Regions from separate parts of the Lysinibacillus sp. ACHW1.5 genome, predicted to be linked through region 1. Evidence: a T-box and tRNA genes for the amino acid it is inferred to sense, from the RefSeq annotation. Region 1 holds a T-box; the other regions hold tRNA genes.
The links. A T-box is a leader RNA that pairs with one kind of tRNA and senses whether it is charged. The one in region 1 lies ahead of tyrS (tyrosine--tRNA ligase), so its partner is inferred to be a tRNA-Tyr.
Positions count from the first base shown of each region.

Region 2: it has a tRNA-Tyr gene. The T-box ahead of tyrS (tyrosine--tRNA ligase) is inferred to sense a tRNA for this amino acid. The anticodon was not compared.
Region 3: it has a tRNA-Tyr gene. The T-box ahead of tyrS (tyrosine--tRNA ligase) is inferred to sense a tRNA for this amino acid. The anticodon was not compared.

Region 1 covers NZ_CP091777.1:2,902,967-2,913,222, forward strand. The annotation lists gene L6W14_RS14485 (hypothetical protein) at 6-167, opposite strand; gene comGF (competence type IV pilus minor pilin ComGF) at 184-609, opposite strand; gene L6W14_RS14495 (hypothetical protein) at 606-920, opposite strand; gene comGD (competence type IV pilus minor pilin ComGD) at 913-1,350, opposite strand; gene comGC (competence type IV pilus major pilin ComGC) at 1,350-1,688, opposite strand; gene comGB (competence type IV pilus assembly protein ComGB) at 1,699-2,772, opposite strand; gene comGA (competence type IV pilus ATPase ComGA) at 2,747-3,766, opposite strand; gene L6W14_RS14520 (helix-turn-helix transcriptional regulator) at 4,094-4,804, shown strand; gene L6W14_RS14525 (DUF2626 family protein) at 4,922-5,164, shown strand; gene L6W14_RS14530 (MBL fold metallo-hydrolase) at 5,240-5,884, opposite strand; gene L6W14_RS14535 (DUF2759 domain-containing protein) at 6,054-6,233, shown strand; gene tyrS (tyrosine--tRNA ligase) at 6,289-7,503, opposite strand; T-box leader at 7,645-7,886, opposite strand; gene L6W14_RS14545 (LTA synthase family protein) at 8,143-10,038, opposite strand.
Region 2 covers NZ_CP091777.1:3,835,599-3,845,854, reverse strand. The annotation lists gene bcp (thioredoxin-dependent thiol peroxidase) at 1-183, shown strand, start outside; gene L6W14_RS19385 (D-2-hydroxyacid dehydrogenase) at 180-1,124, shown strand; gene perR (peroxide-responsive transcriptional repressor PerR) at 1,245-1,688, shown strand; gene L6W14_RS19375 (YgzB family protein) at 1,711-2,064, opposite strand; gene L6W14_RS19370 (nucleotidyltransferase-like protein) at 2,214-3,101, shown strand; rRNA gene L6W14_RS19365 (16S ribosomal RNA) at 3,448-4,999, shown strand; rRNA gene L6W14_RS19360 (23S ribosomal RNA) at 5,180-8,107, shown strand; rRNA gene rrf (5S ribosomal RNA) at 8,219-8,334, shown strand; tRNA gene L6W14_RS19350 (tRNA-Asn) at 8,351-8,427, shown strand; tRNA gene L6W14_RS19345 (tRNA-Ser) at 8,433-8,524, shown strand; tRNA gene L6W14_RS19340 (tRNA-Glu) at 8,549-8,623, shown strand; tRNA gene L6W14_RS19335 (tRNA-Val) at 8,639-8,714, shown strand; tRNA gene L6W14_RS19330 (tRNA-Met) at 8,741-8,815, shown strand; tRNA gene L6W14_RS19325 (tRNA-Asp) at 8,819-8,894, shown strand; tRNA gene L6W14_RS19320 (tRNA-Phe) at 8,910-8,982, shown strand; tRNA gene L6W14_RS19315 (tRNA-Thr) at 8,995-9,070, shown strand; tRNA gene L6W14_RS19310 (tRNA-Tyr) at 9,080-9,163, shown strand; tRNA gene L6W14_RS19305 (tRNA-Trp) at 9,177-9,250, shown strand; tRNA gene L6W14_RS19300 (tRNA-His) at 9,263-9,338, shown strand; tRNA gene L6W14_RS19295 (tRNA-His) at 9,374-9,449, shown strand; tRNA gene L6W14_RS19290 (tRNA-Gln) at 9,454-9,528, shown strand; tRNA gene L6W14_RS19285 (tRNA-Gly) at 9,534-9,608, shown strand; tRNA gene L6W14_RS19280 (tRNA-Cys) at 9,617-9,690, shown strand; tRNA gene L6W14_RS19275 (tRNA-Leu) at 9,738-9,818, shown strand.
Region 3 covers NZ_CP091777.1:249,243-259,498, reverse strand. The annotation lists tRNA gene L6W14_RS01275 (tRNA-Glu) at 381-452, opposite strand; tRNA gene L6W14_RS01270 (tRNA-Asn) at 454-530, opposite strand; tRNA gene L6W14_RS01265 (tRNA-Ile) at 538-611, opposite strand; tRNA gene L6W14_RS01260 (tRNA-Gly) at 616-689, opposite strand; tRNA gene L6W14_RS01255 (tRNA-Phe) at 695-770, opposite strand; tRNA gene L6W14_RS01250 (tRNA-Ser) at 777-869, opposite strand; tRNA gene L6W14_RS01245 (tRNA-Ala) at 883-958, opposite strand; tRNA gene L6W14_RS01240 (tRNA-Pro) at 974-1,050, opposite strand; tRNA gene L6W14_RS01235 (tRNA-Arg) at 1,066-1,142, opposite strand; tRNA gene L6W14_RS01230 (tRNA-Lys) at 1,161-1,233, opposite strand; tRNA gene L6W14_RS01225 (tRNA-Gln) at 1,247-1,321, opposite strand; tRNA gene L6W14_RS01220 (tRNA-His) at 1,331-1,406, opposite strand; tRNA gene L6W14_RS01215 (tRNA-Trp) at 1,455-1,528, opposite strand; tRNA gene L6W14_RS01210 (tRNA-Tyr) at 1,533-1,616, opposite strand; tRNA gene L6W14_RS01205 (tRNA-Thr) at 1,624-1,699, opposite strand; tRNA gene L6W14_RS01200 (tRNA-Asp) at 1,708-1,783, opposite strand; tRNA gene L6W14_RS01195 (tRNA-Val) at 1,788-1,863, opposite strand; rRNA gene rrf (5S ribosomal RNA) at 1,875-1,990, opposite strand; rRNA gene L6W14_RS01185 (23S ribosomal RNA) at 2,058-4,985, opposite strand; rRNA gene L6W14_RS01180 (16S ribosomal RNA) at 5,166-6,717, opposite strand; gene L6W14_RS01175 (SLC13 family permease) at 7,110-8,963, opposite strand; gene nadD (nicotinate-nucleotide adenylyltransferase) at 9,134-9,748, opposite strand; gene L6W14_RS01165 (nicotinate phosphoribosyltransferase) at 9,774-10,256, opposite strand, start outside.

The DNA.
Region 1 (10,256 bases):
TATAACTACGATTCTACACTGTCTGACAAAATTTGTCCCAATAAATTTATCGTAGCTCGAACATTCAATTTTTCTAGCCCATCATATGTTCGATACTGCATTTCATAAGACATATAATACGCAAGAACAAAAGTAGTTACAAAAAATAATAATGCAATTGCGATCAAAAAAATAGCCCCTCTGTCATTTTTCAATAATTGGCACATAAAAGGCTCGCTCCTTTTGAATACCACTCGCCATTTCAACAGCTACCGTCAGCTTATTTTCGGAATAGCTAAATTGACATTTATTGATTCCTATTAGCATAGGAACATGTCCACCCTTTACCTGCTCACGAATAATATTTGAGTAGCAATCAACATGATGGAGCGTATTAGCTGTTTGGAAAGTTATTCTTTTTTGATCTTCACGAATGGAAAAGGTGGAAAGTTCTTTTAGAGAGAGGTTCAAGTCGGAAACAAATAGTTCCCACTTTGTTTGTTCATCTGTTAGCATAGTTGATTTCATTTCTGCAAACCAAAGTATTATAAGGACAAAAAAATGAGAAATAAGCACAAAAACGACTAATTGAAACATAGCTTCTATTAATGTATAGCCTTTTTCATTCATGAGGCTTCACCTGTCACTTGGATACATTTTTGGCGTGACTCCTGTAAATTTTGAAATTGGACACAAACTTGTTGTTCGTCAACGATCCAATGATAAGCAACCTGTTCAATGGTCCGAGAGCCCTCTGTTACTTGAATCGCATGGTACTGTTTTAAACCTTCGTATGCTGTTTCAGCTGCAATTAGCTCCATTTTTTTATTAGCAAGATTTGTTTTCATCGTATAGGTAATGGGGATTAACGAGGTACAAAGTAACATCAAAATACCCACACCTAAAATAGTTTCTACAAAAGAATAGCCTGACTCATTCAATCCTAGCTCTCCCTCGCCCTAATGTTATGATTACTTTTTTCTTGCCCTGTGGTGTTTTAAATGCCATGGTGCCTGCTGACATCACATTGCCGCTGTAGTTATAGACAAGTGTTTGAATGGAACTCTCAGCTGGCAAAAATTCAACCCCCTTCGGAAAAGAACGTTCATATAAATGAGTATAAATATCTTTTTGAATAGTATAACGATTTATTGAACCTTCCATTTTCAAGGCTATATATTGTCGTTGGCTCATACTATAGGTTTGAATATATTGAATATCTAGCTGTAATTGCGTAAAAAATCGTTCTAATTCCTTGGTTTCTGCTATTTTCAATGAGAATTTACTAACAATTGCTGTTAAACTCATAACAAGAAATAAGACAACCAGCATTTCAAGAATGGTAAAACCGCCGTTTTTACGAACATTCATTAGCTATCCGTACCTGTTTCCAAGTTGACATTGGCTGGACGTACCTCTCCCTCATTAGTAATCACTATTTCTTCTTTATTTGGGCAGGTTGTTTCATTTTCCTTTAAATAGCCCTTTGCCACTAAATCCTCTAAGGTAGGATAAGCCATATAATCTACACGATACGCCTCTACTTGACCTTGTACCATGCTTATATAAGCCGTACAGCCTTTCTTATCTATTGTGGCGAAATGCTTTGTAACATTTGGGATTGTAATTAAAATAAGAATAGATATAATTAACAAAACTATAAGCATCTCAATTAAAGTAAAACCATCTTGTTGGTTAAGACGTTTCATCATCTTCCTCCTAAACTAATTCAATCATGTGATAGATGGGTAATAATAAACTGATATAAGCCGCTATTATACAAGCAGCTATAAGGATAAAGAAACTAGGCTGCACAAACGATAATATTTTTTGCAAAAGCTGTTCCTGCTTTTCCATTAATAAATCGCTATACAATATTAACTCTTTTGCTAAATAACCGCTGTGCTCGCCATGCTCAACGAACATCGGAAAGTCCTTTTGAAAAACGGCCATGATCGTTACCGCCTGTGTGAGTGATTCTCCAAAGATGACTCTATCTTTTATACGCTGTGAAAGAACTTGAAGAAATGGTTGTAGTTGCTGTTCCTCTAATAGCTGTAGGCTTGCTTGTAATGAAAATCCACTTTGTAGTAAGCTTCCTAAATAAGCAGCAAATTGCCTTGTCAAAGTCAACCTAAAATAGCGTTGTAGAAAGGGGATTTTTAATAAGACTGTAAGTTGATGAGCAACAGCTTGTCGTTTAAGATAGAATCGAAAAAGGAATACGCTACCTATTACTATGAACATGGTCGAGATAACTACATCTGGAACATGCAATAACAGATTGGACAATGCAATGCTTGTCTCCTCTGTTTCAGAGGTACGACTGCCGACCATTCTTTCAATGTTCGGCAAAAAAAATGTACGAAACACAAAAAATAATAACAATAAAAAGATAATCAGTGTGACAGGATAGATCAGCAGCTTGATTAACTTTTTTTTAGTCTTTTCACTTACTGTTATCTGTTTAGCTACACCTTCAAACGCTTCTATCATATGACCATTGTTTTCCGCCACCTTAATTGCCATTAAATAATGATTCCCTAGCTGTAATGTTTCAAATATCCCTGCAACGCCTACTCCTTGTCTGAGCTTTTCATCAATTTGCTGTTGTATGTCCTCATGTGCTTCAATATGATGAGGTAGTAGCATGGAAATAGCTTGGGGAAATAAATATCCTTCCTGCATTAATACACATAAACGATTGAAAAGCTGAGCTTGCTCCTTTACCCGCCATTTCGTAGCCCGATTATAAAAAAGAGCCATTTTATCGATGTATGTTTGTAACTGCATATAGGCTCTCCACTAATTCTTTTTGTCCCATTAATGTTAAATCATAAGGAAGTTTGTAATTGCCCTTATCTTTGATGGCGGTGATGGCTCTTGATAGATGGTCATCATGTAATATCTCATAGACAGCTCGACGTTCTTCATGTATAGCTGAGGTTTGAACAAGCATTTGGGCAACTATACCGATAACCGTTTGACGAAGCTCTTCTATCGACACACCTAAATCCATTAAACGATAGAGACAATTAATGGAGTCTTTTGCATGAATAGTGGAGACAACTAAGTGCCCTGTTAAAGAAGCTTGGATGGCAATATTTGCTGTTTCTCTATCGCGAATTTCACCAATCATAATGACATCAGGTGAATGGCGTAAAATGGCTTTTAATCCTGCAGCATACGTAACGCCTGCTCGCTCGTTGACTTGAATTTGAAGTAAATTGGCTTGACTGTTTTCTACAGGGTCTTCTAAAGAGATTACATGTCGATTCAATTCTGTGGAACAGTAGTGGATGAGGGAATAAAGTGAAGTAGACTTGCCAGAGCCTGTTGCTCCCGTAAAAAACAGAAGACCTTGTCGGTTTTGTATCAGTTCCATGAGTTGGTGAGCTGCGCTTTTGGAAAAGCTTAGGGAAGTTAGTGGAAATGCATGATTTTGGAGAAGTAAACGAATAATTAAGCTTTCTTTTAAAAATACAGAAGGAAGTGTGGATACTCGAAACGAATAAGAATTTTGCTCCATTGCCTTTTGAAAGGCACCGCTTTGAGGTTTACGACGCTCACTAATATCTAATTCTGCAAGAAATTTATAGTAAGAGATCATTCTTTCTGCAAGTTCATAAGGTAGCTCACCAGCTTGTAGAAGTTTATCATATTTTCGAAAATAGATCCGATACTTTATGTTTCCTGGAACTAGCAATAAATCGGATGCTCCAAAATGATAGGCCTTTAGTAAAAGTTGCTCACATTTTTGTTCGACAACTGTTTCAAAATTCTGCATATATGCACCTCTCTTTTAGTTCATTCGAATATGACCGCTCTATTCGTTATTTCCTAGTATAAAGAGGAACTCGCCACGAGAAAAGCCCTTTTCAGAAAATAAAAATTTGTAAGTTAATTTTCTACCAAAAATGTTTTTTGCTATAAAAATGTGGATAAAGTGCAATTTTCCACTAAAAAAGAATATAAATACATGAAAAAATTAATATTTATGCCGAAATGAACTGTATCTTTTTCAATAATACAATATAATAGTATCAACATGATTATTTTCCTAACACTTGGTAGACGAACATAATTTTTATAATAAATTAAAGAGGTGAAGCTCATGATCCATCCATTAAAAATTACTAGTACACTAGCGGATGAAACAAGATACTCTATTTATGAGTACATATTGCAAGAGAAAAAAACAGTTACTGTACAACATATTGCTGATAAATTCGGTATCCATCCAAACGTTGCTCGACTTCATTTAACGAAGCTTTCAGAAATAAATATTATTACAGCTGACTATGTAAAAACAGGTAAAGGTGGCAGACCTGGACGTGTTTATAAAGCTTCAGAAAAAGGCGTATCTCTTACTTTTCCAAGACGCGAGGAAGATCGTTTATTAAAATGGACGATACAATTAATTGAAGACTTTGGTCCATCTGCATTAACAAAGTGCCAGGAAATTAGCTACCAAGACGGCTACCAGCAAATGAAAAATTATATGAGTGCTGAATTGACAGTAAGTAATTCTCTTTCCTTCGATGAAAAACTTCAGCTATTAACGGACAATGCCGCTTTAATTGGCTATATTCCACAAATTCAACAAACTGAGCAAGGAAAAAAAGTTATCTTCTCCATTTTCAATTGTCCATTCCAGGAGCAACTGACAGCCTATTCTGAAATTGTTTGTTCATTACATGAATCCTATTTAAAAGGTCAATTAGATGCATTGTTTACGAATAATGAATTTGTGCAAATGGAAAGTATGATACATAATTGCGATTTATGTAAATATGAAATAAACGTGACAGAAATCGATAGCTAGATTAAAAATCCATTTGTTTGTCACAAACATGGAGAAGTTCCAGTTTACAGACACCTTTCATATCATTTATAATGAGTAAGAGATTATTGTGTCGTGGGCAAAAGGAGGGGAAATTTCATGGATAATATGTATAAAGTTATGGCATTCTGGACAGGTATTTTTGCCGTTATGTTCTACCTTGGAGGTATGAACGAGGTATCGCTATTATTCTTAGGTAATACAGGTTTATTCTTATTATTAGGCTTCTTAAACCTTTCAGAACGTATGTACATGTACATTTTCGGAGCATATTTAACTGTATTCTTCGCTGGCTTCACGTACTATACAACATTCATTCACGTACCTGGTGGCGGTCATTAATACAAACAAAATCGCGTATCTCACTTTCGGTGAGATACGCTTTTTTCTGTGCTAAAACAGTTTATTGTCCCTATTTTAAAATCCATTTAAAAAAGGATTTGTCTCCATTTCTGCACCTACCGTTGTATAATTACCGTGTCCAGGATAGATAATAGTATCCTCAGGTAATGTCAACAGTTTATGATGGATAGATTCCAATAAAATTTTGGTTGATCCACCTAATAGATCTGTACGTCCTACACCTTGTTCAAATAACGTATCTCCCACGATGGCAAAACCGTCATTTTCAAAGATATAAGAAATACTCCCCGGTGAATGCCCAGGTGTAAAAACAGCTTGAAACACAAAATTACTTATTTCAATTTGCTGCTCTTTTTTGATGATTGTATCTTGCGCTGGTGCGGCTACCCTATAATCTGGTAATGCAGGATATTTACTAGAGCCATTCTTCGTTGGATCTGCTAGCCAACTAACTTCCTTTTCATGAATCCATACAGGAACGTCAAATACCTCACGCACTGCATCTACTGCCCCTATATGATCAAAATGGGCATGTGTTAAAAAGATAGCAAGAGGTTTTAAGCCGTTGCTACGGATTGTTTTAATTAGACGCTCCGCCTCTTCACCTGGATCAAATACGATACATTCTTTTTCTTTATTCGATACGATATAGCAATTCGTTTGGACGGGACCAAGAGAATAACTTCGTACGTTCATCATAGTTATCACCTCAACTTCCTATTATACAGGCTTTGCCACAATTTGACGATAAATGTTCATAGTTTACAGTATTTTAGTCCTCGACAAAAACAAGTAGAACGTTTACAATTAAGGAGGAATATTGTTTGCGACATTCATTTTCTGATGTCGAAAGGAGTGTCTATTTTTAATGAACTTATTAATGGTTATTTTTGGTCTAGTAGCGATTTTAGCTGTATTTGGTACATTCCAAGCAATTAAAGAAAAGAACCTATTAAGCGTTGTTTTCAACTTATTAAGTGCTGCTGTATTCGGATGGTTCGTCATCATGACGATTGTTCACAGCGGTTACCCACCAAAATTACACTAAAATTCAGACAAAAAAAGAGCAGTCTCTTCGGAGATTGCTCTTTTTTTGTCTATTATTACTTATTGAATTGAAGAAACCGCTTCTTGCCGATTTGTAGAACATCATTATTCATTAATACTTGTGATATGTCATCCATCGCCATTTTTTCTCCATTCAAGGATACTCCTTTTTGCTTGATTACCCTCAAAAACTCACTCTTACTTTGAATAAAACCCATTGCCACTAGTTGTGGAATGATATCCACGATTCTTTCCTTATCAATTTCTAAGAGCAGTATAGGAATGTTTTTCGGTATTTCCTTTTTTTGAAATGCTGCTTCAAAATAAGCTTTTGCTTCCTCCACTGCTGTAGATCCATGGTATAAAGCCGTTATAATTTCTGCTAATAGGAATTTCAAATCGCGGGGATTCTCTCCCTTTTGTAGTCTATCTTGAATAGCCTGTACGTGTAGTGGATGCTCATCTGTTGCTAATTCGAAATATTTGATAATTAAAGTATCTGGTACTTCCATCACCTTTTTAAACATAATCTCAGGTGCTTCATTGATGCCAATATAATTACCTAAACTCTTACTCATTTTTTCAATACCATCTAACCCCTCTAGTAAGGGCATAAAAATAGCAATTTGTTTTTCTAATCCTCGATGCTTTTGTAAGGTGCGTCCCATTAAAATATTGAACGTCTGATCCGTTCCACCTAACTCTATATCTGCCTCAAGTTCTACTGAATCATATGCTTGCATAAGCGGGTAGAAAAACTCATGTATACCAATTGGGATGTGCTGTTGGTAACGTTTCTGAAAATCTTCGCGCTCTAGAAGTCGAGCAACAGATGTTGTGGCTGCTAGCTTGATGACTTCTTCAAAGGACAGCTTCGCTAACCATTCACTATTAAAACGAACCGTTGTCTTGTTCGGATCTAGTACTTTAAAAATTTGCTCACAATAAGTTTGGGCGTTTTTCTTCACTATATCGTCATTTAAGGCTGTTCGCCCCTTAGCTTTACCTGTAGGATCGCCAATTCGTCCTGTAAAATCACCGATAACAATCACTGCATGATGGCCTAAATCTTGCATTTGCTTGATTTTCCGTAGAACAACCGCATGACCTAAATGAATATCTGGTGCGGACGGATCGAGCCCTAGCTTAATCGTTAAAGGTCGCTGTTCTTTATACGATCGCTCTAATTTTTTAAGTAAATCCTGTTCATCAACAATCTTGCTAGCACCTTTCTTGATAATCGCTATTTGCTCCTTTGGTGTAAAAAACATACGAAACATCTCCTTGTAATATTAAATATTAATATTGCAAGTTCTATAAGAGTATATGGGGTACCGATTTTGTTGACAAGGCCTTAATCACTTTACACGTTTTGGCTTAGAAGGCATAAAAAAAACGCCTTTAGGAAATTCCTAAAGGACGTAGATAAACGTGTTACCACCTTTTTTCGAGAGCTATTCACATAGCTCTCCTCAACAAGTACAGCCATAGCGATACTTTTGCAATGATTACGGATGCAACCCCGTCGTAGCCTACTATAGTTTCGGTACGCAGCTCCAAGATGTATTCACTTTAATATCCCCTTGCGCCTCTCAACAACCGGCTACTCTCTGTCAGTTCCATTAAAGTTACTCGTTCTTTTCGATGCCTTTCACTCTTATACTCCGAAATGCGAAAAACAAATCTTCGTTATGCAGATATTTACACTTATTATAATCGTATCTTGCTATTTGTCAATAAAAAGAAATGTTCAATAAAGTGTATTCACGTTGCATAGTGTTGTAAAACATTGCGAAAGATGTTTTCGTTAGCATAGGCTTCACAAAAATTTTATGAATGGATGCTTGAGACTCATTCCTTTTTATCAGCAATATAAAAAGAGAGATCCCCTATACGAGATCTCTCTTTGATTATTTAACTGAATCCTGCTTTAAATTACCTGTTTTTTCGTCATAGAAGCGAAGTAAGTCTCCATTAATGATGGCATCAGAATTTTCTAGCTCCATTGTAGCACGATCAGCATAAGACTGACATGGCTCACCATCTATTTCTTCGCCAGTTGCTTTGTCATAGCAAGCTTCACCAGCATAGACGTATTTATCTGTAATAAAACGTCCATCACGGAAGACTACAAAGTCCTCATGCTCTGGAGAGAATAAATCTGCACCCATTTGCATATCTTTTGACGTTTCAACGCCAAGAAGGTGTAAGATCGTTGGACGTAAATCCATTTGTCCTGAAATCTCAGCCATTTCTTTTCCATCGCCAGCTCCTGGGATATGGATGAATAAAGGTACTTCTTGAAGCATTGCATTATCCATTGGTGTAATTTGATCTTTTCCTAAATATTGCGCCATTGCTTTATTATGGTTCTCAGAAATACCATAGTGATCCCCATACATCACAATAATAGAATTATCATAGACACCTTGATCTTTTAACTGTTGGAAGAAGTCTTTTAAAGCCTCATCCATGTAACGTACTGTTTGGAAGTAACGATTTAATGTACCTGAATTTGAATCATATTCAGGAATCATAATATCTTCTGGATCCAATGTAAATGGATAATGGTTCGTTAAAGTAATCAGTCTAGAGTAGAATGGCTGAGGCATATCTTTCATTAAAGCAGCTGATTGCTCTAAGAATGGAACATCTTTCATTCCCCAGTTTACAGCTTGCCCCTCTTCCACAGTATATGAATCTATATCGTAGAATTTATTAATTTTTAACGATTGATACATCATGTCACGATTCCAGAATGATTTATTATTAGGGTGCATGACATTTGTAAAGTATCCATTTTCTCCAAGGCGTTCAGCCATTGAATTATACGTATTTCCACCATGCGTGAAGAATACAGCACCTCGACCTAAACCAAACAATGAGTTTTCAACAATAAACTCCGAGTCAGATGTTTTTCCTAAACCTGTTTGGTGATAGAAGTTACTGAAATAATACGTATCTTTATCCTTTGTTAAAGAGTTTAAGAATGGCGTAATTTCATGACCATTCATGTCATTATTAATGACAAAGTTTTGTAATGACTCCATCGATACCACAATCAGGTTACGACCTTTATATTTCCCAAACATCTCTGGATTTACAGCAGCCTGATTAGAACGTATATAGTTGTTCACTTCTACTAGTTCACTACCATCAGCTAACGCACGTTGTGCAGATGATTTAGATTGAATATAAATGTCATACAAGTGGTAATTGTACGTACCAATGTTTTTTACTAATAATTCGCGGTCAAAACTACGTGTTAGTAATTGTGGACGCTCAGTTTCTGCTAATCCTAAATTTAAGAATGTCATTGCTATTGCAAGCACAAAGAATGCACGACGGAATTCAATATTCACTTTAAATGCATCTTTCATTTTTGGTAAAAATTTATTCGCTAAGATTAAGATCACGACATCAACGAAATATAATACATCCCAAGGCTCAACAATGGCTGCTACTGATGTTCCTAAGTCACTAAAGTTACTTGTTTGGAATAATACTGGTAGCGTAATAAAATCATTGTAGAATCGATAGAACGCTACATTTCCGTATAAAACAATGGACAAAATAACGCTGACCGTAATCAAATAACGATTTCTAGCTTTTGCTGATTTAAAGAATAGTGATAAACCATACGTAAATAGCAAGAAGCTTAATGGATTAATAAATAAAATAAACTGTTGCATTGCATTTTCAATTTTCATTTCAAAGCTTGTGTGGTAAACAATGACCGTTTTGATCCAAGTTGCTATAATTGCTAGTATCATAAATGAATGTTTAGGCCACTTTATTGATTTCATTCCTAACATCCTCCCTACTTCCTTACAAAAAAATAATAATTTTTTACATTTTGTTACGGAAACAAAATATATCTTAATCCTTTTTTAACAGATAATCAACACATATCTTGTGGAAAATTTTTTCACCCTGCTCTTTCTATGCACCAGATATCTATATATACGTTTTGCATTGTAAAAAGTTTCATAAAAACATAAAAACAGCGGAAACCCACTGTTTT
Region 2 (10,256 bases), 930 kb from region 1:
GCTGAAGCATATGGTGTATGGGTTTTAAAGAAAATGTATGGACGTGAATATATGGGCATAGAGCGTTCAACGTTTTTAATTGATGCTGAGGGGAAGCTTGTAAAAGCTTGGCGCAAAGTTCGAGTGAAAAATCATATTGAAGATGTATATGCTTATTTAGCAGAACAGGAGGCAAAACAATGAGAATCTATTTTACATTTGAACCTAGACCAGATTTACGAGAACCATTAGTAGCAGAATTTCCGCAGCTTGAATTTATCTTTGAAAAGAGCTTATCAATTGAAGAGCTTCAACAAGCGGATGTATTAGTTACATATGGTGAAGATTTAACAGAAGAGAGTATTCAATCTGCGACTAAGCTAAAATGGATTTTTGTTGCATCAGCAGGTATAGAAAAAATGCCAGCTCAGGCTATTATTGAACGTGGAATTCTAGTTTCAAATGTTCGTGGCATTCATAAAACGCCTATGGCTGAATCCATGCTTGCTCATATTTTAGCCATTAAAAGAGCTTTGCCTTGGATGTATGAGCAGCAAAAGAAAAAAGAATGGTCGAAAAAAACACAACAAACGGAACTACGGGATAGTACGGCACTTATTTTAGGGCCAGGTGCCATTGGTTCGGAAGTTGGACGTTTATTGCAAGCTTTTGGTGTTACGACGATTGGCTGTAACCGCTCTGGTAAAGAAGCAGCCTATATGAATACGATGATTAGTTTTACCCAATTAAAAGAAGCTCTACCTCATGCAGATATCGTTATTTCTGTACTACCAAAAACAACAGAAACGACCCATTTATTAAAAGAAGAGCATTTTGTTGTGATGAAAAATAATGCGATCTTCATGAATTTTGGTCGAGGTAATTTAGTTGATGAAAAGGTACTCTTGCAAGCAATTGAAACCAAACAAATAGGACACGCAGTTTTAGATGTATTTGAAGAGGAGCCTCTGGCATCTGACAATCCATTATGGACATTACCAAATGTCATAGTATCACCTCATGTATCCAGTCATTCTTCTCGTTATGTTGAGCGTAGCTTAGAAATATTCAAGCCAAGCCTAACAAAATGGCTAAAGGGTGACAAGGATTTAGAAAATGTTATGGATTTATCGAGAGGCTATTAAGGAAAAAACATTGATTTATTGAGGATAGGCAATGTGTGATTGTTGACGAAGTAGTACGAATTGGATACACTATTTATAACAATTATAAATTAATAATACTTATGGAAGAGGTGCATGACGATGTCTGCAACGCATTTACAAGATGCACTGGACACGTTGAAAACAACTGGTGTACGTATTACTCCTCAGCGTCATGCTATTTTGGAATACCTAATTCAAACAATGGCACATCCTACTGCCGATGAAATTTATAAAGCTCTTGAGGGTAAGTTCCCTAATATGAGTGTAGCGACTGTTTATAACAACCTGCGTGTATTTCGTGAAGTAGGTCTTGTGAAAGAGCTAACTTACGGGGATGCTTCAAGTCGCTTTGATTTCGTGACAAACGATCATTACCATATGATTTGTGAATGCTGTGGTAAGATCGTCGATTTCCATTATCCTGGACTCGACGAAATAGAGCATTTTGCATCACAGGTAACAGGCTTTGATGTGCATTCGCATCGCTTAGAGATATACGGCACTTGTCCATCATGTAAAGTTGCTACTGCTAAAGTACAATAAAAATCCTAGCTCTTAAAAAGGGCTAGGATTTTTTTGTTTTATTATTATAGGATTGATCGAACTCTTTACCTTCTAGAGTAGGATCAAGTGTTAATGGCTCATTGCAGTACATGCACATATCTACTCGGCCTAAAACCTTTGTATGTTTATGGCAATTAGGACACTCTACCTGAATAGCTCTTGTTGACAGTAATCCGATCCACGCATATACAACTGTGCTACCGATAATACAAAGAACACCTAGTGACATGAAAATTAAAACTAATATCGGGCTGTTTTTAAAGAAAATGCCTCCGTACATGACAATAAAACCAAAAAAGATTAGTGCTAATGCGAATGAACGAATTTTATTAATTTTACTTTTATAAGGTTTCATATTTCATCTTGCCTCCCAATCTAAAATCTACTATAACATATAAGGGCAAAGTATTTTAGCTTTGAACTGAATGAAAGAAGGAATACTTTTAGAGTATGTCGAATTTTTAACGGAACAAAAGAACCTATATGAATAAAGGAGGGCTGAACATGGAGCAAGTACTGCGTCCAATATACCAAGAACGTGCGAGTCAGTCGAATACATTAGGCGTAATTTTAGTGGAAAAGCGTGAAGAACAAAGTAACGTTACAGATACATTTGATACGGTTTTACTTATTATCGTAAAAGAAGCAGAGCAACCAGTCTTTTCAAAACATTACTTATATGAAGGAAATAAAATCGCTCTACATACTGTTACGGAGAAAATAATTCGAAAATGGTTACTCATCGGTTCAAATAGAAAGGTTGTTGATTGGATATTCTTCGGTAGAGTATTATTTGATCGGAATGAATTTCTGCATAAACTAAAAATAGAATTGCAGGAATTTCCGTATAGTGGTCGTAAAATTAAAACAGGTATTCAATTTTCAAAGTTAATTCGCCGCTATTTGGAGGGGAAAGAATACTTCGATAAAGGAAGTTACTTGGATGCTTATAATCACGTTGTGGATTCCCTACATCATCTAGGCCGCCTTTCTATTATCGATAGTGGCCTGTATCCTGAAGTAACTGTTTGGGCACAGGTGAAAAAAATTGAGCCAGCCATCTATAAGTTGTATGAAGAGCTAGTGACAAGTAATGAGCCAATAGAAAAGCGCTTAGAATTGTTGTTTTTAGCAAGTGAGTTTTTAATCCACTCTCGTACACGAGATGGGGCACAACATATATTAGAAGTCATGCAAACAAAAGAAATGTGGACTATCCAGGAATTACATGATCATCATGAGCTCGTGAACTACTCCGTGGATTTAGAAGTGTTTGTTGAGTATCTAGTGGATAAAGGCTATATTCAAATTGAACCCATTGCAGCGAAAAATGATAGGATATTTCACCGTCATTACAAGGTAAATAAAGATGCTCTAGAAATGGGGCAATGACTGTAGTATGCTTGTAATCGAGGTATATAAAAAATACCTCGATATTTTTTTAGAAAAGTAGTTGACGAATAATATCTTAGTATTGTATTATATTAATTGTCGCTAAGACATAAACGAATAACTCAGAAAAACACAAACAACTTTTTAAAAAAGTTGTTGACATGTTTTGAATGAAATGTTAATATAAAGAAGTCGCTGAAAAACGACTTAAACAATGAACCTTGAAAACTGAACAAGCAAAACGTAATCAATAAAGTTTTAAGTAGCTAGTTTCGCTAGTGAACGAAACACAATTTTGGACATCAAACATGATGCCAGCAAAACAATTTGAGCTAATCAAATTTCTTTTATGGAGAGTTTGATCCTGGCTCAGGACGAACGCTGGCGGCGTGCCTAATACATGCAAGTCGAGCGAACAGAAAAGGAGCTTGCTCCTTTGACGTTAGCGGCGGACGGGTGAGTAACACGTGGGCAACCTACCCTATAGTTTGGGATAACTCCGGGAAACCGGGGCTAATACCGAATAATCTCTTTTGCTTCATGGCAAGGGACTGAAAGACGGTTTCGGCTGTCGCTATAGGATGGGCCCGCGGCGCATTAGCTAGTTGGTGAGGTAACGGCTCACCAAGGCGACGATGCGTAGCCGACCTGAGAGGGTGATCGGCCACACTGGGACTGAGACACGGCCCAGACTCCTACGGGAGGCAGCAGTAGGGAATCTTCCACAATGGGCGAAAGCCTGATGGAGCAACGCCGCGTGAGTGAAGAAGGTTTTCGGATCGTAAAACTCTGTTGTAAGGGAAGAACAAGTACAGTAGTAACTGGCTGTACCTTGACGGTACCTTATTAGAAAGCCACGGCTAACTACGTGCCAGCAGCCGCGGTAATACGTAGGTGGCAAGCGTTGTCCGGAATTATTGGGCGTAAAGCGCGCGCAGGCGGTCCTTTAAGTCTGATGTGAAAGCCCACGGCTCAACCGTGGAGGGTCATTGGAAACTGGGGGACTTGAGTGCAGAAGAGGAAAGTGGAATTCCAAGTGTAGCGGTGAAATGCGTAGAGATTTGGAGGAACACCAGTGGCGAAGGCGACTTTCTGGTCTGTAACTGACGCTGAGGCGCGAAAGCGTGGGGAGCAAACAGGATTAGATACCCTGGTAGTCCACGCCGTAAACGATGAGTGCTAAGTGTTAGGGGGTTTCCGCCCCTTAGTGCTGCAGCTAACGCATTAAGCACTCCGCCTGGGGAGTACGGTCGCAAGACTGAAACTCAAAGGAATTGACGGGGGCCCGCACAAGCGGTGGAGCATGTGGTTTAATTCGAAGCAACGCGAAGAACCTTACCAGGTCTTGACATCCCGTTGACCACTGTAGAGATATAGTTTCCCCTTCGGGGGCAACGGTGACAGGTGGTGCATGGTTGTCGTCAGCTCGTGTCGTGAGATGTTGGGTTAAGTCCCGCAACGAGCGCAACCCTTGATCTTAGTTGCCATCATTTAGTTGGGCACTCTAAGGTGACTGCCGGTGACAAACCGGAGGAAGGTGGGGATGACGTCAAATCATCATGCCCCTTATGACCTGGGCTACACACGTGCTACAATGGACGATACAAACGGTTGCCAACTCGCGAGAGGGAGCTAATCCGATAAAGTCGTTCTCAGTTCGGATTGTAGGCTGCAACTCGCCTACATGAAGCCGGAATCGCTAGTAATCGCGGATCAGCATGCCGCGGTGAATACGTTCCCGGGCCTTGTACACACCGCCCGTCACACCACGAGAGTTTGTAACACCCGAAGTCGGTGAGGTAACCTTTTGGAGCCAGCCGCCGAAGGTGGGATAGATGATTGGGGTGAAGTCGTAACAAGGTAGCCGTATCGGAAGGTGCGGCTGGATCACCTCCTTTCTAAGGATTATTTCGGAATACAAACCTTGGGTTTGTAAGATTACGTTTTGCGTTCAGTTTTGAAGGTTCATTCTTCTGAATGAAACACTTCAAAACTTGTTCTTTGAAAACTGGATAAAACGACATTGAAATTGTAACAAACACATTTATTTTTTAAGTTTTTTATAGGCTTAATAACTTGGTTAAGTTATTAAGGGCGCACGGCGAATGCCTTGGCACTAGGAGCCGAAGAAGGACGGCACTAACACCGATATGCTTCGGGGAGCTGTAAGTGAGCTTTGATCCGGAGATTTCCGAATGGGGGAACCCACTACGTTTAATCGCGTAGTATCTTGACGTGAATACATAGCGTCTTGAAGGCAGACCCAGGGAACTGAAACATCTAAGTACCTGGAGGAAGAGAAAGAAAAATCGATTCCCTGAGTAGCGGCGAGCGAAACGGGAAGAGCCCAAACCAAGAGGCTTGCCTCTTGGGGTTGTAGGACACTCTATACGGAGTTACAAAAGAGCGAGTTAGATGAAGCGACTTGGAAAGGTCCGCCAGAGCAGGTAAAAGCCCTGTAGTCGAAAGTTCGTTCTCTCCTGAGTGGATCCTGAGTACGGCGGAACACGTGAAATTCCGTCGGAATCCGGGAGGACCATCTCCCAAGGCTAAATACTACCTAGTGACCGATAGTGAACCAGTACCGTGAGGGAAAGGTGAAAAGCACCCCGGAAGGGGAGTGAAAGAGATCCTGAAACCGTGTGCCTACAAGTAGTTAGAGCCCGTTAATGGGTGATAGCGTGCCTTTTGTAGAATGAACCGGCGAGTTACGATTACGTGCAAGGTTAAGCTTTAGAAGGCGGAGCCGCAGCGAAAGCGAGTCTGAATAGGGCGAAGTAGTACGTGGTCGTAGACCCGAAACCAGGTGATCTACCCATGTCCAGGGTGAAGGTGAGGTAACACTTACTGGAGGCCCGAACCCACGCACGTTGAAAAGTGCGGGGATGAGGTGTGGGTAGCGGAGAAATTCCAATCGAACTTGGAGATAGCTGGTTCTCTCCGAAATAGCTTTAGGGCTAGCCTCGTGATGAGAATACTGGAGGTAGAGCACTGTTTGGACTAGGGGGCCATCCCGGTTTACCGAATTCAGACAAACTCCGAATGCCAGATATTTATACACGGGAGTCAGACTGCGAGTGATAAGATCCGTAGTCAAAAGGGAAACAGCCCAGACCACCAGCTAAGGTCCCAAAGTAATCGTTAAGTGGAAAAGGATGTGGCGTTGCACAGACAACCAGGATGTTGGCTTAGAAGCAGCCATCATTTAAAGAGTGCGTAATAGCTCACTGGTCGAGTGACGCTGCGCCGAAAATGTATCGGGGCTAAACGATTCACCGAAGCTGTGGATTGACATCTACGATGTCAGTGGTAGGAGAGCGTTCTAAGTGCGTTGAAGTCAGATCGGAAGGACTGGTGGAGCGCTTAGAAGTGAGAATGCCGGTATGAGTAGCGAAAGACGGGTGAGAATCCCGTCCACCGTATGACTAAGGTTTCCTGAGGAAGGCTCGTCCGCTCAGGGTTAGTCGGGACCTAAGCCGAGGCCGATAGGCGTAGGCGATGGACAACAGGTTGATATTCCTGTACCACCTCCTCACCGTTTGAGAAATGGGGGGACGCAGTAGGATAGGGTAAGCGCGCCGTTGGTTGTGCGCGTCCAAGCAGTAAGGCGTGTGTGTAGGCAAATCCGCACACTGTAACGTTGAGCTGTGATGGCGAGTCCGTATGGACGAAGTTCCTGATTTCACACTGCCAAGAAAAGCCTCTATCGAGGTGAGAGGTGCCCGTACCGCAAACCGACACAGGTAGTCGAGGAGAGAATCCTAAGGTGTGCGAGAGAACTCTCGTTAAGGAACTCGGCAAAATGACCCCGTAACTTCGGGAGAAGGGGTGCTCTTGAGCGTGCAAGCGCATGAGAGCCGCAGTGAATAGGCCCAGGCGACTGTTTAGCAAAAACACAGGTCTCTGCAAAACCGTAAGGTGACGTATAGGGGCTGACGCCTGCCCGGTGCTGGAAGGTTAAGAGGAGTGGTTAGCGCAAGCGAAGCTGCGAATTGAAGCCCCAGTAAACGGCGGCCGTAACTATAACGGTCCTAAGGTAGCGAAATTCCTTGTCGGGTAAGTTCCGACCCGCACGAAAGGCGTAACGATCTGGGCACTGTCTCAACGAGAGACTCGGTGAAATTATAGTACCTGTGAAGATGCAGGTTACCCGCGACAGGACGGAAAGACCCCGTGGAGCTTTACTGTAGCCTGATATTGAATTTTGGTACAACTTGTACAGGATAGGTAGGAGCCAGAGATCTCGGAGCGCCAGCTTCGAAGGAGGCGTCGGTGGGATACTACCCTGGTTGTATTGAAATTCTAACCCATGCCCCTTAGCGGGGCAGGAGACAGTGTCAGGCGGACAGTTTGACTGGGGCGGTCGCCTCCTAAAAGGTAACGGAGGCGCCCAAAGGTTCCCTCAGAATGGTTGGAAATCATTCGTAGAGTGTAAAGGCACAAGGGAGCTTGACTGCGAGACCTACAAGTCGAGCAGGGTCGAAAGACGGGCTTAGTGATCCGGTGGTTCCGCATGGAAGGGCCATCGCTCAACGGATAAAAGCTACCCCGGGGATAACAGGCTTATCTCCCCCAAGAGTCCACATCGACGGGGAGGTTTGGCACCTCGATGTCGGCTCATCGCATCCTGGGGCTGTAGTCGGTCCCAAGGGTTGGGCTGTTCGCCCATTAAAGCGGTACGCGAGCTGGGTTCAGAACGTCGTGAGACAGTTCGGTCCCTATCCGTCGTGGGCGTAGGAAATTTGAGAGGAGCTGTCCTTAGTACGAGAGGACCGGGATGGACACACCGCTGGTGTACCAGTTGTCTTGCCAAAGGCATCGCTGGGTAGCTATGTGTGGACGGGATAAGTGCTGAAAGCATCTAAGCATGAAGCCCCCCTCAAGATGAGATTTCCCATTACGCAAGTAAGTAAGATCCCTCAAAGACGATGAGGTAGATAGGTTCGAGGTGGAAGTGTGGTGACACATGGAGCTGACGAATACTAATCGATCGAGGACTTAACCAAAAACGTTTGAAACATTCAATGTGCCGTTTATCCAGTTTTGAAAGAGCAAATCTTTCTAAAAAGAGAGCTTCTAGATACACCAATAATCCGTGTATGGAAGGTCGATAATAGTCTAGTGATGATGGCAAAGAGGTCACACCCGTTCCCATACCGAACACGGAAGTTAAGCTCTTTAGCGCCGATGGTAGTTGGGGGCTTCCCCCTGTGAGAGTAGGACGTCGCTAGGCTATATACTAAAATTATTCCGAAGTAGCTCAGTTGGTAGTAGCACCTGACTGTTAATCAGGTTGTCGCAGGTTCGAGTCCTGCCTTCGGAGCCATTCTTGGAGAGTTGTCCGAGTGGCCGAAGGAGCACGATTGGAAATCGTGTAGGCGGTTAACACTGTCTCAAGGGTTCAAATCCCTTACTCTCCGCCAGCACTTTGATGTGTTCCAAACGATGGCCCCTTGGTCAAGTGGTTAAGACACCGCCCTTTCACGGCGGTAACACGGGTTCGAATCCCGTAGGGGTCACCATTTCAATACCCAGATGGAGGATTAGCTCAGCTGGGAGAGCATCTGCCTTACAAGCAGAGGGTCGGCGGTTCGAGCCCGTCATCCTCCACCATTATTTTTACAACATTATAGTATTATCGCGGGGTGGAGCAGTGGTAGCTCGTCGGGCTCATAACCCGAAGGTCGTTGGTTCAAATCCAGCCCCCGCAACCAAATGGTCCCGTGGTGTAGCGGTTAACATGCCTGCCTGTCACGCAGGAGATCGCCGGTTCGATCCCGGTCGGGACCGCCATTTATTTTAAAATATGGGTCAGTAGCTCAGTTGGTAGAGCATTAGATTGAAGCTCTAAGTGTCGGCGGTTCGATTCCGTCCTGACCCATCCTGTTTTTTTGCCGGTTTAGCTCAGCAGGTAGAGCAACTGACTTGTAATCAGTAGGTCGTGGGTTCGATTCCTATAGCCGGCACCAGATTTTCCCGGAGGGGTAGCGAAGTGGCTAAACGCGGCGGACTGTAAATCCGCTCCTTAGGGTTCGGCGGTTCGAATCCGTCCCCCTCCACCAGTTTTATTTTTTTAGGGGCATAGTTCAACGGTAGAATAGAGGTCTCCAAAACCTTTGGTGTGGGTTCGATTCCTACTGCCCCTGCCAATTAATTTTATGGCGATTGTGGCGAAGTGGTTAACGCACCGGATTGTGGTTCCGGCATTCGTGGGTTCGATTCCCATCAGTCGCCCCATCTCATATAAAATTAATAAACATCATAATACAATGGCGATTGTGGCGAAGTGGTTAACGCACCGGATTGTGGTTCCGGCATTCGTGGGTTCGATTCCCATCAGTCGCCCCATTGTTGGGGTATAGCCAAGCGGTAAGGCAACGGATTTTGATTCCGTCATGCCTAGGTTCGAATCCTAGTACCCCAGCCATTTTTGCGGAAGTAGTTCAGTGGTAGAACACCACCTTGCCAAGGTGGGGGTCGCGAGTTCGAACCTCGTCTTCCGCTCCAAGTATGACGGCGGCATAGCCAAGTGGTAAGGCACGGGTCTGCAACACCCTTATCACCGGTTCAAATCCGGTTGCCGCCTCCATATTTCAACTGTTAATCGGTTTATCCGATTTTTTTTATCTCCATTATGCCGGTGTGGCGGAATTGGCAGACGCGCACGACTCAAAATCGTGTTCCTTTGGAGTGTCGGTTCGACCCCGACCACCGGTATCTTTAGTTTAATATACGTTACGATTAAAAAATTAAGAGAGCTCATAAACCTTGATATGACAGGTTTATGAGCTTTTTACATTTCCTGAGAATACGATATAAAACGATAAGAAATGATTTTGTTTTACACAAATTTTACACATAATCAGATTTATTTTACACAAGTTTTTACACAAGCTGTTATCCAATAAGGGTTTAATGAAAGGTTGTAGAATTCTTTTAAATATATGTTCTAAAGGGAGATGGAGATGGAGTTTAATGATTATTTGATAATATTTAACGAAAGTTCTGGCAAAGGACTATGTAGGGTCTTTTAACGGTATTATCAATAGAGAGTTCTATAATGGAGAAGATAAAATGACTAATACTCTAAAAGACCAGCTATTGAAAAAGAATGAATTTCCATATTCATAAACAATTATTTTCTTACATTTGAAA
Region 3 (10,256 bases), 1.9 Mb from region 1:
GCCTTTTTCAGGGGATTGCAGAACAAAGAAATCAATAGAATTTTTATAAATGATGGAAAGACTAATCGCTCTGAGCTACTTACTTGCTGCTAGTACTTCGCTTTCGCATAGAGCAGAACCAGTTTCACTAATTCTCTGGGCAGGATTGCGCCTGTATCGCTATACTAGAGAAGTCAAGCGCCTTCACAAAAATGTTGACCATGAAGTGTACGTGGTAAGTAAAGCGGTTTATTGGAAGCCCATAGAAAGATGCTAGGGGAATGAAATTTAGTCCTTCACCTTGCCAATAGGTCTTTTTCTGCTATTGCATTATCTTTTATCGATTAACAAAAAGGAGAATAGAAAAAAGCATGTAACACACATCTGTGCTACATGCTTGATGACCCGTACGGGATTCGAACCCGTGTTACCGCCGTGAAAGGGCGGTGTCTTAACCACTTGACCAACGGGCCGTGGCTCCGAAGGCAGGACTCGAACCTGCGACAACCTGATTAACAGTCAGGTGCTACTACCAACTGAGCTACTTCGGAATAATGATGGGCCTAAATGGACTCGAACCATCGACCTCACGCTTATCAGGCGTGCGCTCTAACCAGCTGAGCTATAGGCCCATTTTGGAGCGGGTGATGAGAATCGAACTCACGACATCAGCTTGGAAGGCTGAGGTTTTACCATTAAACTACACCCGCAATAATGGTGGGTCAGGACGGAATCGAACCGCCGACACTTAGAGCTTCAATCTAATGCTCTACCAACTGAGCTACTGACCCGAAAAATGGAGGAGGTAGAGGGATTCGAACCCCCGCGCGGTGTTACCCGCCTGTCGGTTTTCAAGACCGATCCCTTCAGCCAGACTTGGGTATACCTCCAAAAATATTACAATGGTGGAGCCTAGCGGGATCGAACCGCTGACCTCCTGCGTGCAAGGCAGGCGCTCTCCCAGCTGAGCTAAGGCCCCATTTAACATGAAAGATGGTCGGAATGACAGGATTCGAACCTACGACCCCTTGGTCCCAAACCAAGTGCTCTACCAAGCTGAGCTACATTCCGTAAACATGATTTTATTGGCGCGCCCGACAGGAGTCGAACCCATAACCTTCTGATCCGTAGTCAGACGCTCTATCCAATTGAGCTACGGGCGCATGTTAATTAAAAAATGATGAGCCATGAAGGACTCGAACCTTCGACCCTCTGATTAAAAGTCAGATGCTCTACCAACTGAGCTAATGGCTCGTGAAATTAAAAATGGCTGGGGTACTAGGATTCGAACCTAGGCATGACGGAATCAAAATCCGTTGCCTTACCGCTTGGCTATACCCCAATTTTAAAATGGGGCGACTGATGGGAATCGAACCCACGAATGTCGGAACCACAATCCGATGCGTTAACCACTTCGCCACAATCGCCACTATATAGATTATATTAGCTGTATTATGAACGAGTACCTCAATACCTGGCAGGGGCAGTAGGAATCGAACCCACACCAAAGGTTTTGGAGACCTCTATTCTACCGTTGAACTATGCCCCTAAAATGGTGGAGGGGGACGGATTCGAACCGCCGAACCCTAAGGAGCGGATTTACAGTCCGCCGCGTTTAGCCACTTCGCTACCCCTCCAAGGGAATGGTGCCGGCGATAGGAGTCGAACCCACGACCTACTGATTACAAGTCAGTTGCTCTACCAACTGAGCTACACCGGCAATAATAATGGCGGTCCCGACCGGGATCGAACCGGCGATCTCCTGCGTGACAGGCAGGCATGTTAACCGCTACACCACGGGACCAAAATGGTGGAGGATGACGGGCTCGAACCGCCGACCCCCTGCTTGTAAGGCAGGTGCTCTCCCAGCTGAGCTAATCCTCCACAAAAAATAAGCGAAGCGACGTCCTACTCTCACAGGGGGAAGCCCCCAACTACCATCGGCGCTAAAGAGCTTAACTTCCGTGTTCGGTATGGGAACGGGTGTGACCTCTTTGCCATCATCACTTCACTTATTCAGCTGAAAGACTTGTTCTTTCAAAACTAGATAAACGATACATTGAATGCTTCAAACGTTTTTGGTTAAGTCCTCGATCGATTAGTATTCGTCAGCTCCATGTGTCACCATACTTCCACCTCGAACCTATCTACCTCATCGTCTTTGAGGGATCTTACTTACTTGCGTAATGGGAAATCTCATCTTGAGGGGGGCTTCATGCTTAGATGCTTTCAGCACTTATCCCGTCCACACATAGCTACCCAGCGATGCCTTTGGCAAGACAACTGGTACACCAGCGGTGTGTCCATCCCGGTCCTCTCGTACTAAGGACAGCTCCTCTCAAATTTCCTACGCCCACGACGGATAGGGACCGAACTGTCTCACGACGTTCTGAACCCAGCTCGCGTACCGCTTTAATGGGCGAACAGCCCAACCCTTGGGACCGACTACAGCCCCAGGATGCGATGAGCCGACATCGAGGTGCCAAACCTCCCCGTCGATGTGGACTCTTGGGGGAGATAAGCCTGTTATCCCCGGGGTAGCTTTTATCCGTTGAGCGATGGCCCTTCCATGCGGAACCACCGGATCACTAAGCCCGTCTTTCGACCCTGCTCGACTTGTAGGTCTCGCAGTCAAGCTCCCTTGTGCCTTTACACTCTACGAATGATTTCCAACCATTCTGAGGGAACCTTTGGGCGCCTCCGTTACCTTTTAGGAGGCGACCGCCCCAGTCAAACTGTCCGCCTGACACTGTCTCCTGCCCCGCTAAGGGGCATGGGTTAGAATTTCAATACAACCAGGGTAGTATCCCACCGACGCCTCCTTCGAAGCTGGCGCTCCGAGATCTCTGGCTCCTACCTATCCTGTACAAGTTGTACCAAAATTCAATATCAGGCTACAGTAAAGCTCCACGGGGTCTTTCCGTCCTGTCGCGGGTAACCTGCATCTTCACAGGTACTATAATTTCACCGAGTCTCTCGTTGAGACAGTGCCCAGATCGTTACGCCTTTCGTGCGGGTCGGAACTTACCCGACAAGGAATTTCGCTACCTTAGGACCGTTATAGTTACGGCCGCCGTTTACTGGGGCTTCAATTCGCAGCTTCGCTTGCGCTAACCACTCCTCTTAACCTTCCAGCACCGGGCAGGCGTCAGCCCCTATACGTCACCTTACGGTTTTGCAGAGACCTGTGTTTTTGCTAAACAGTCGCCTGGGCCTATTCACTGCGGCTCTCATGCGCTTGCACGCTCAAGAGCACCCCTTCTCCCGAAGTTACGGGGTCATTTTGCCGAGTTCCTTAACGAGAGTTCTCTCGCACACCTTAGGATTCTCTCCTCGACTACCTGTGTCGGTTTGCGGTACGGGCACCTCTCACCTCGATAGAGGCTTTTCTTGGCAGTGTGAAATCAGGAACTTCGTCCATACGGACTCGCCATCACAGCTCAACGTTACAGTGTGCGGATTTGCCTACACACACGCCTTACTGCTTGGACGCGCACAACCAACGGCGCGCTTACCCTATCCTACTGCGTCCCCCCATTTCTCAAACGGTGAGGAGGTGGTACAGGAATATCAACCTGTTGTCCATCGCCTACGCCTATCGGCCTCGGCTTAGGTCCCGACTAACCCTGAGCGGACGAGCCTTCCTCAGGAAACCTTAGTCATACGGTGGACGGGATTCTCACCCGTCTTTCGCTACTCATACCGGCATTCTCACTTCTAAGCGCTCCACCAGTCCTTCCGATCTGACTTCAACGCACTTAGAACGCTCTCCTACCACTGACATCGTAGATGTCAATCCACAGCTTCGGTGAATCGTTTAGCCCCGATACATTTTCGGCGCAGCGTCACTCGACCAGTGAGCTATTACGCACTCTTTAAATGATGGCTGCTTCTAAGCCAACATCCTGGTTGTCTGTGCAACGCCACATCCTTTTCCACTTAACGATTACTTTGGGACCTTAGCTGGTGGTCTGGGCTGTTTCCCTTTTGACTACGGATCTTATCACTCGCAGTCTGACTCCCGTGTATAAATATCTGGCATTCGGAGTTTGTCTGAATTCGGTAAACCGGGATGGCCCCCTAGTCCAAACAGTGCTCTACCTCCAGTATTCTCATCACGAGGCTAGCCCTAAAGCTATTTCGGAGAGAACCAGCTATCTCCAAGTTCGATTGGAATTTCTCCGCTACCCACACCTCATCCCCGCACTTTTCAACGTGCGTGGGTTCGGGCCTCCAGTAAGTGTTACCTCACCTTCACCCTGGACATGGGTAGATCACCTGGTTTCGGGTCTACGACCACGTACTACTTCGCCCTATTCAGACTCGCTTTCGCTGCGGCTCCGCCTTCTAAAGCTTAACCTTGCACGTAATCGTAACTCGCCGGTTCATTCTACAAAAGGCACGCTATCACCCATTAACGGGCTCTAACTACTTGTAGGCACACGGTTTCAGGATCTCTTTCACTCCCCTTCCGGGGTGCTTTTCACCTTTCCCTCACGGTACTGGTTCACTATCGGTCACTAGGTAGTATTTAGCCTTGGGAGATGGTCCTCCCGGATTCCGACGGAATTTCACGTGTTCCGCCGTACTCAGGATCCACTCAGGAGAGAACGAACTTTCGACTACAGGGCTTTTACCTGCTCTGGCGGACCTTTCCAAGTCGCTTCATCTAACTCGCTCTTTTGTAACTCCGTATAGAGTGTCCTACAACCCCAAGAGGCAAGCCTCTTGGTTTGGGCTCTTCCCGTTTCGCTCGCCGCTACTCAGGGAATCGATTTTTCTTTCTCTTCCTCCAGGTACTTAGATGTTTCAGTTCCCTGGGTCTGCCTTCAAGACGCTATGTATTCACGTCAAGATACTACGCGATTAAACGTAGTGGGTTCCCCCATTCGGAAATCTCCGGATCAAAGCTCACTTACAGCTCCCCGAAGCATATCGGTGTTAGTGCCGTCCTTCTTCGGCTCCTAGTGCCAAGGCATTCGCCGTGCGCCCTTAATAACTTAACCAAGTTATTAAGCCTATAAAAAACTTAAAAAATAAATGTGTTTGTTACAATTTCAATGTCGTTTTATCCAGTTTTCAAAGAACAAGTTTTGAAGTGTTTCATTCAGAAGAATGAACCTTCAAAACTGAACGCAAAACGTAATCTTACAAACCAAAAGTTTGTATTCCGAAATAATCCTTAGAAAGGAGGTGATCCAGCCGCACCTTCCGATACGGCTACCTTGTTACGACTTCACCCCAATCATCTATCCCACCTTCGGCGGCTGGCTCCAAAAGGTTACCTCACCGACTTCGGGTGTTACAAACTCTCGTGGTGTGACGGGCGGTGTGTACAAGGCCCGGGAACGTATTCACCGCGGCATGCTGATCCGCGATTACTAGCGATTCCGGCTTCATGTAGGCGAGTTGCAGCCTACAATCCGAACTGAGAACGACTTTATCGGATTAGCTCCCTCTCGCGAGTTGGCAACCGTTTGTATCGTCCATTGTAGCACGTGTGTAGCCCAGGTCATAAGGGGCATGATGATTTGACGTCATCCCCACCTTCCTCCGGTTTGTCACCGGCAGTCACCTTAGAGTGCCCAACTAAATGATGGCAACTAAGATCAAGGGTTGCGCTCGTTGCGGGACTTAACCCAACATCTCACGACACGAGCTGACGACAACCATGCACCACCTGTCACCGTTGCCCCCGAAGGGGAAACTATATCTCTACAGTGGTCAACGGGATGTCAAGACCTGGTAAGGTTCTTCGCGTTGCTTCGAATTAAACCACATGCTCCACCGCTTGTGCGGGCCCCCGTCAATTCCTTTGAGTTTCAGTCTTGCGACCGTACTCCCCAGGCGGAGTGCTTAATGCGTTAGCTGCAGCACTAAGGGGCGGAAACCCCCTAACACTTAGCACTCATCGTTTACGGCGTGGACTACCAGGGTATCTAATCCTGTTTGCTCCCCACGCTTTCGCGCCTCAGCGTCAGTTACAGACCAGAAAGTCGCCTTCGCCACTGGTGTTCCTCCAAATCTCTACGCATTTCACCGCTACACTTGGAATTCCACTTTCCTCTTCTGCACTCAAGTCCCCCAGTTTCCAATGACCCTCCACGGTTGAGCCGTGGGCTTTCACATCAGACTTAAAGGACCGCCTGCGCGCGCTTTACGCCCAATAATTCCGGACAACGCTTGCCACCTACGTATTACCGCGGCTGCTGGCACGTAGTTAGCCGTGGCTTTCTAATAAGGTACCGTCAAGGTACAGCCAGTTACTACTGTACTTGTTCTTCCCTTACAACAGAGTTTTACGATCCGAAAACCTTCTTCACTCACGCGGCGTTGCTCCATCAGGCTTTCGCCCATTGTGGAAGATTCCCTACTGCTGCCTCCCGTAGGAGTCTGGGCCGTGTCTCAGTCCCAGTGTGGCCGATCACCCTCTCAGGTCGGCTACGCATCGTCGCCTTGGTGAGCCGTTACCTCACCAACTAGCTAATGCGCCGCGGGCCCATCCTATAGCGACAGCCGAAACCGTCTTTCAGTCTTTCACCATGAAGTAAAAGAGATTATTCGGTATTAGCCCCGGTTTCCCGGAGTTATCCCAAACTATAGGGTAGGTTGCCCACGTGTTACTCACCCGTCCGCCGCTAACGTCAAAGGAGCAAGCTCCTTTTCTGTTCGCTCGACTTGCATGTATTAGGCACGCCGCCAGCGTTCGTCCTGAGCCAGGATCAAACTCTCCATAAAAGAAATTTGATTAGCTCAAATTGTTTTGCTGGCATCATGTTTGATGTCCAAAATTTTTGTTTTGTTCACTAACCGAAGCTAGTTACTTAAAACTTTATTGATTACGTTTTGCTTGTTCAGTTTTCAAGGTTCATGTTTTGCTTTATTTTAGCGTGTCACCCTGGCGACTTGTATAATACTACACCCTTATTTTTAAAAGGTCAACACTTTTTAATAAAAAACTTTATTATTTTTATTACCAAAGTAAAACTTCCTATATTAATAACTATAAAATCTATTCACAAGCTAGTTCAATATTAGACCATGAACTAGAAAATAATTTTATCATAATTTCCTACAAAAAAATAATAGATCTTTAAAAAAACAAAAAACTCGGTAAAGAAACCGAGTTTTTAAAATGGGAAAAAGAACGGGATGGCTATCATCATCACAATAAACATAACAAGCTGTAACGGAACCCCTATTCTTACGAAATCCATAAATTTATAGCCCCCCGCCGTCATTACCAGTGCATTCGTAGGGGAAGCAATTGGCGTCGCAAATGCCATACTTGCTGCAACTGCGACTGCAATCATAAATGTTGTGGGACTAACCTCCATTGCAATGGCTGCACTCATGGCAATGGGTGCAAACAATACAGCAGTTGCCGTATTACTAATAAATTGACCGAAAATAGCTGTCAAAATATAAACTCCTATGAGTACACCGTATGGTCCGAAACCACCTAAAGCATTAATAATACCATCAGATAAAATGGTCATGCCCCCTGTTTTTTCTAACGCTGTCGCCATTGGTAACATCGCAGCCACTAACACAATACTTTCAAAATTCATATTGCTATAGGCATCTTCCATGTTTCTCAAGCAGCCTGTTAAAATCATAAGTACAGCACCAATCATCACAGAAATGACAGCAGGGAAAACTTCAAATGCCATCAAAATAATCATGAATAACATAATAATCCCCGCAATTCCAGCTTTGCCTGTAGCTGCTGCCACACTTGCGTGTTCTTTCGGCTGTCCTACAACCACGACATCTTGCGTTTCTCTTGCTAACAAAAGAATTTCATCCCATGCTCCCTGTACTAATATTGCGTCTCCAAATTTTAATTTGTGAGACACCATATCCTGAAGCTTGTAACCACCCTTACGATTAATACCAATGATATTTAGATTGTATTTTTCCCGGAACCCAAGGGAACTAACCGTTTCATTGATAAAGCTCGAATTTGGGGTAAGCAATACCTCTGCAATACCCAGATGCTTCGATACCAATTCATCGGCTTCTCCTTCAACTAATCCTTGCATCTCAAGATGATAATCCTCAACAAAACGCCGAATATCCTCTATTTCTCCTTGAACATATAACTCATCCTTGGCATGAATGACACTAGTTGGTCCTGCCATTTCTTGATAAGTCATCGGTAGTAAATTAATGCCCTCCTGTGATTTCCGATGAATTTTCATCATACAAAGCATATACTTAGCTGGTAGTTTTAATTCCGCTAACGATGTTTCAATAATAGGTGACTCCTCAGGAACGGAGATTTTAAATAGACGATTATTTAAATCATATTGCTTAATAATTTTTTTCGGCGAAAGTTTATAGCCTTCATTAGTCTGTGTACGGTTTTGATCCTTTGGTAATAAAATATTTCTTACAAGTACTAAATAGGAAATGCCAGCAATCATCCCCACGATACCAATAGGAGTTACTTCAAAAAAGCCAAGTTTGTTATAGCCTCGATCAACCAATAACTGACTGACAATTAAATTGGTTGGGGACGCAATCAGTGTCATCAGACCAGAAAGACTTGCTACATAGGAGAGTGGTAGTAGAAATTTAGAAGGGCTGACTTTCATACTTATTGCTATACTTACAACGATTGGCATCATTAAGGCGACAGTACCCGTATTACTCATAAATGCACCAACCGACCCTACAATAATAAGCAGTAGCACAAATAACTTCAGCTCACTATTGCCTGACCATTTTAGTAAGAGTTGCCCCGCCATGCCTGCCAGGCCCGTACGTAAAATCCCTGCACCCACGACAAATAACCCTGCAATCATTAAAACTACAGAGTTTGAAAAACCAGCTAATGCCTCCGCGGGCGTCAAAATATCCATAATAACAAACGCTAATAGTGACACAATTGCTACAAGATCTGCTCGTATTTTATTGGTCACAAATGCGAAAATCGTTGCTCCTAAAATAAGAAATGTTAATGTAAGCTGCACATTCATGAATTCCTTTCTAACATTAATCATTACAAAAAATTGACAGCAAAAAATTGTACTTCATTACTATTTTTATTATAGCTTACCCTGAGCTCTATATGATAAAATTCACCATCTTTTCAAAATTAAAATAAGTGTGGTAGTCATCCACACTTATTAATGATAGCTTCACTATTTTATTTTTGGTAAAGATGATGTTCTTTAATATAGTTGTAACAAGCAGTAGGCAAGAGATATCTCGGTTCTCCTCCCATTGCGAATTCTTCTCGAATATAGGTAGAGCTAATTTCCATCGCTAGCCCTTTATCGATAAGATGAAATCTTCCATCATCATTATTTCTTAAAATCGGAGAACGACTAATGGTTGAGAGCATATCAATGCCATGTCGTGCCATTACAATAAATTTATTCTCCGCTACTAATGCGTCGCCCTTTTTCCATAAACCCGCACCAATATCCACTAATAAATCAGCACCCATAATAAAATGCACCTCATCCTCTGGGTTCTTCTCTCTAAAGTATTTCATAGTGTCATATGTGTAGATATTCCAGCCTTCTTGATCCATCTCATAGGAATCTGCTATAAAACGATCGTCTTTAGCAATAGCTAACTGAAGCATATTCCAACGATGTGTATCAGCTGTTTTGATGGTTTTATCTTTGCGTTTATTTGAGCAAGGCAAAAAAATAACCTTATCTAACTTACATCGATGTGCTACAGTGCTTGCTGTCCAAAGATGGACATTGGTAATAGGATCAAATGATGAACCATAAATACCTATTCTCGCCATCGTCTCTACCTCCTAGCAGTTACTTTTAAATACGTTGTGAAACCTTTTCTTTTATTGCCTGTATGCTTGCCATTTTATTGTCCCAACAAGCTTGACTTAAATCGACTGGATATTCTTCAGGATTCATTGTTCGCTTATACTCACACCACAATAAATGTAAGTTTTCCTGTACATATTTTTGTATTTCTTGAATAGTTGGCTCCTCATAAACAACATTTCCATTTTCTACAATACTTTCATGTAACTCTTTCGCGGTAAAATTTGTAACAAATTTACTAATATACGTATGAATAGGGTGGAACATTTTCAATCTTTCTTCTTGCTGTATGTTTTCATTATCTAACACAATATAATCTCCTTCAGCATGACCATTCTCTGCATTAATAATACGGTAAACACGTTTACGTCCAGGTGTAGTCACTTTCTCAGGATTTGCTGAAATTTTAATGGTATCAACTAGTTCTCCACTTTCGTCTTCTATCGAAACTAATTTGTATACTCCACCAAG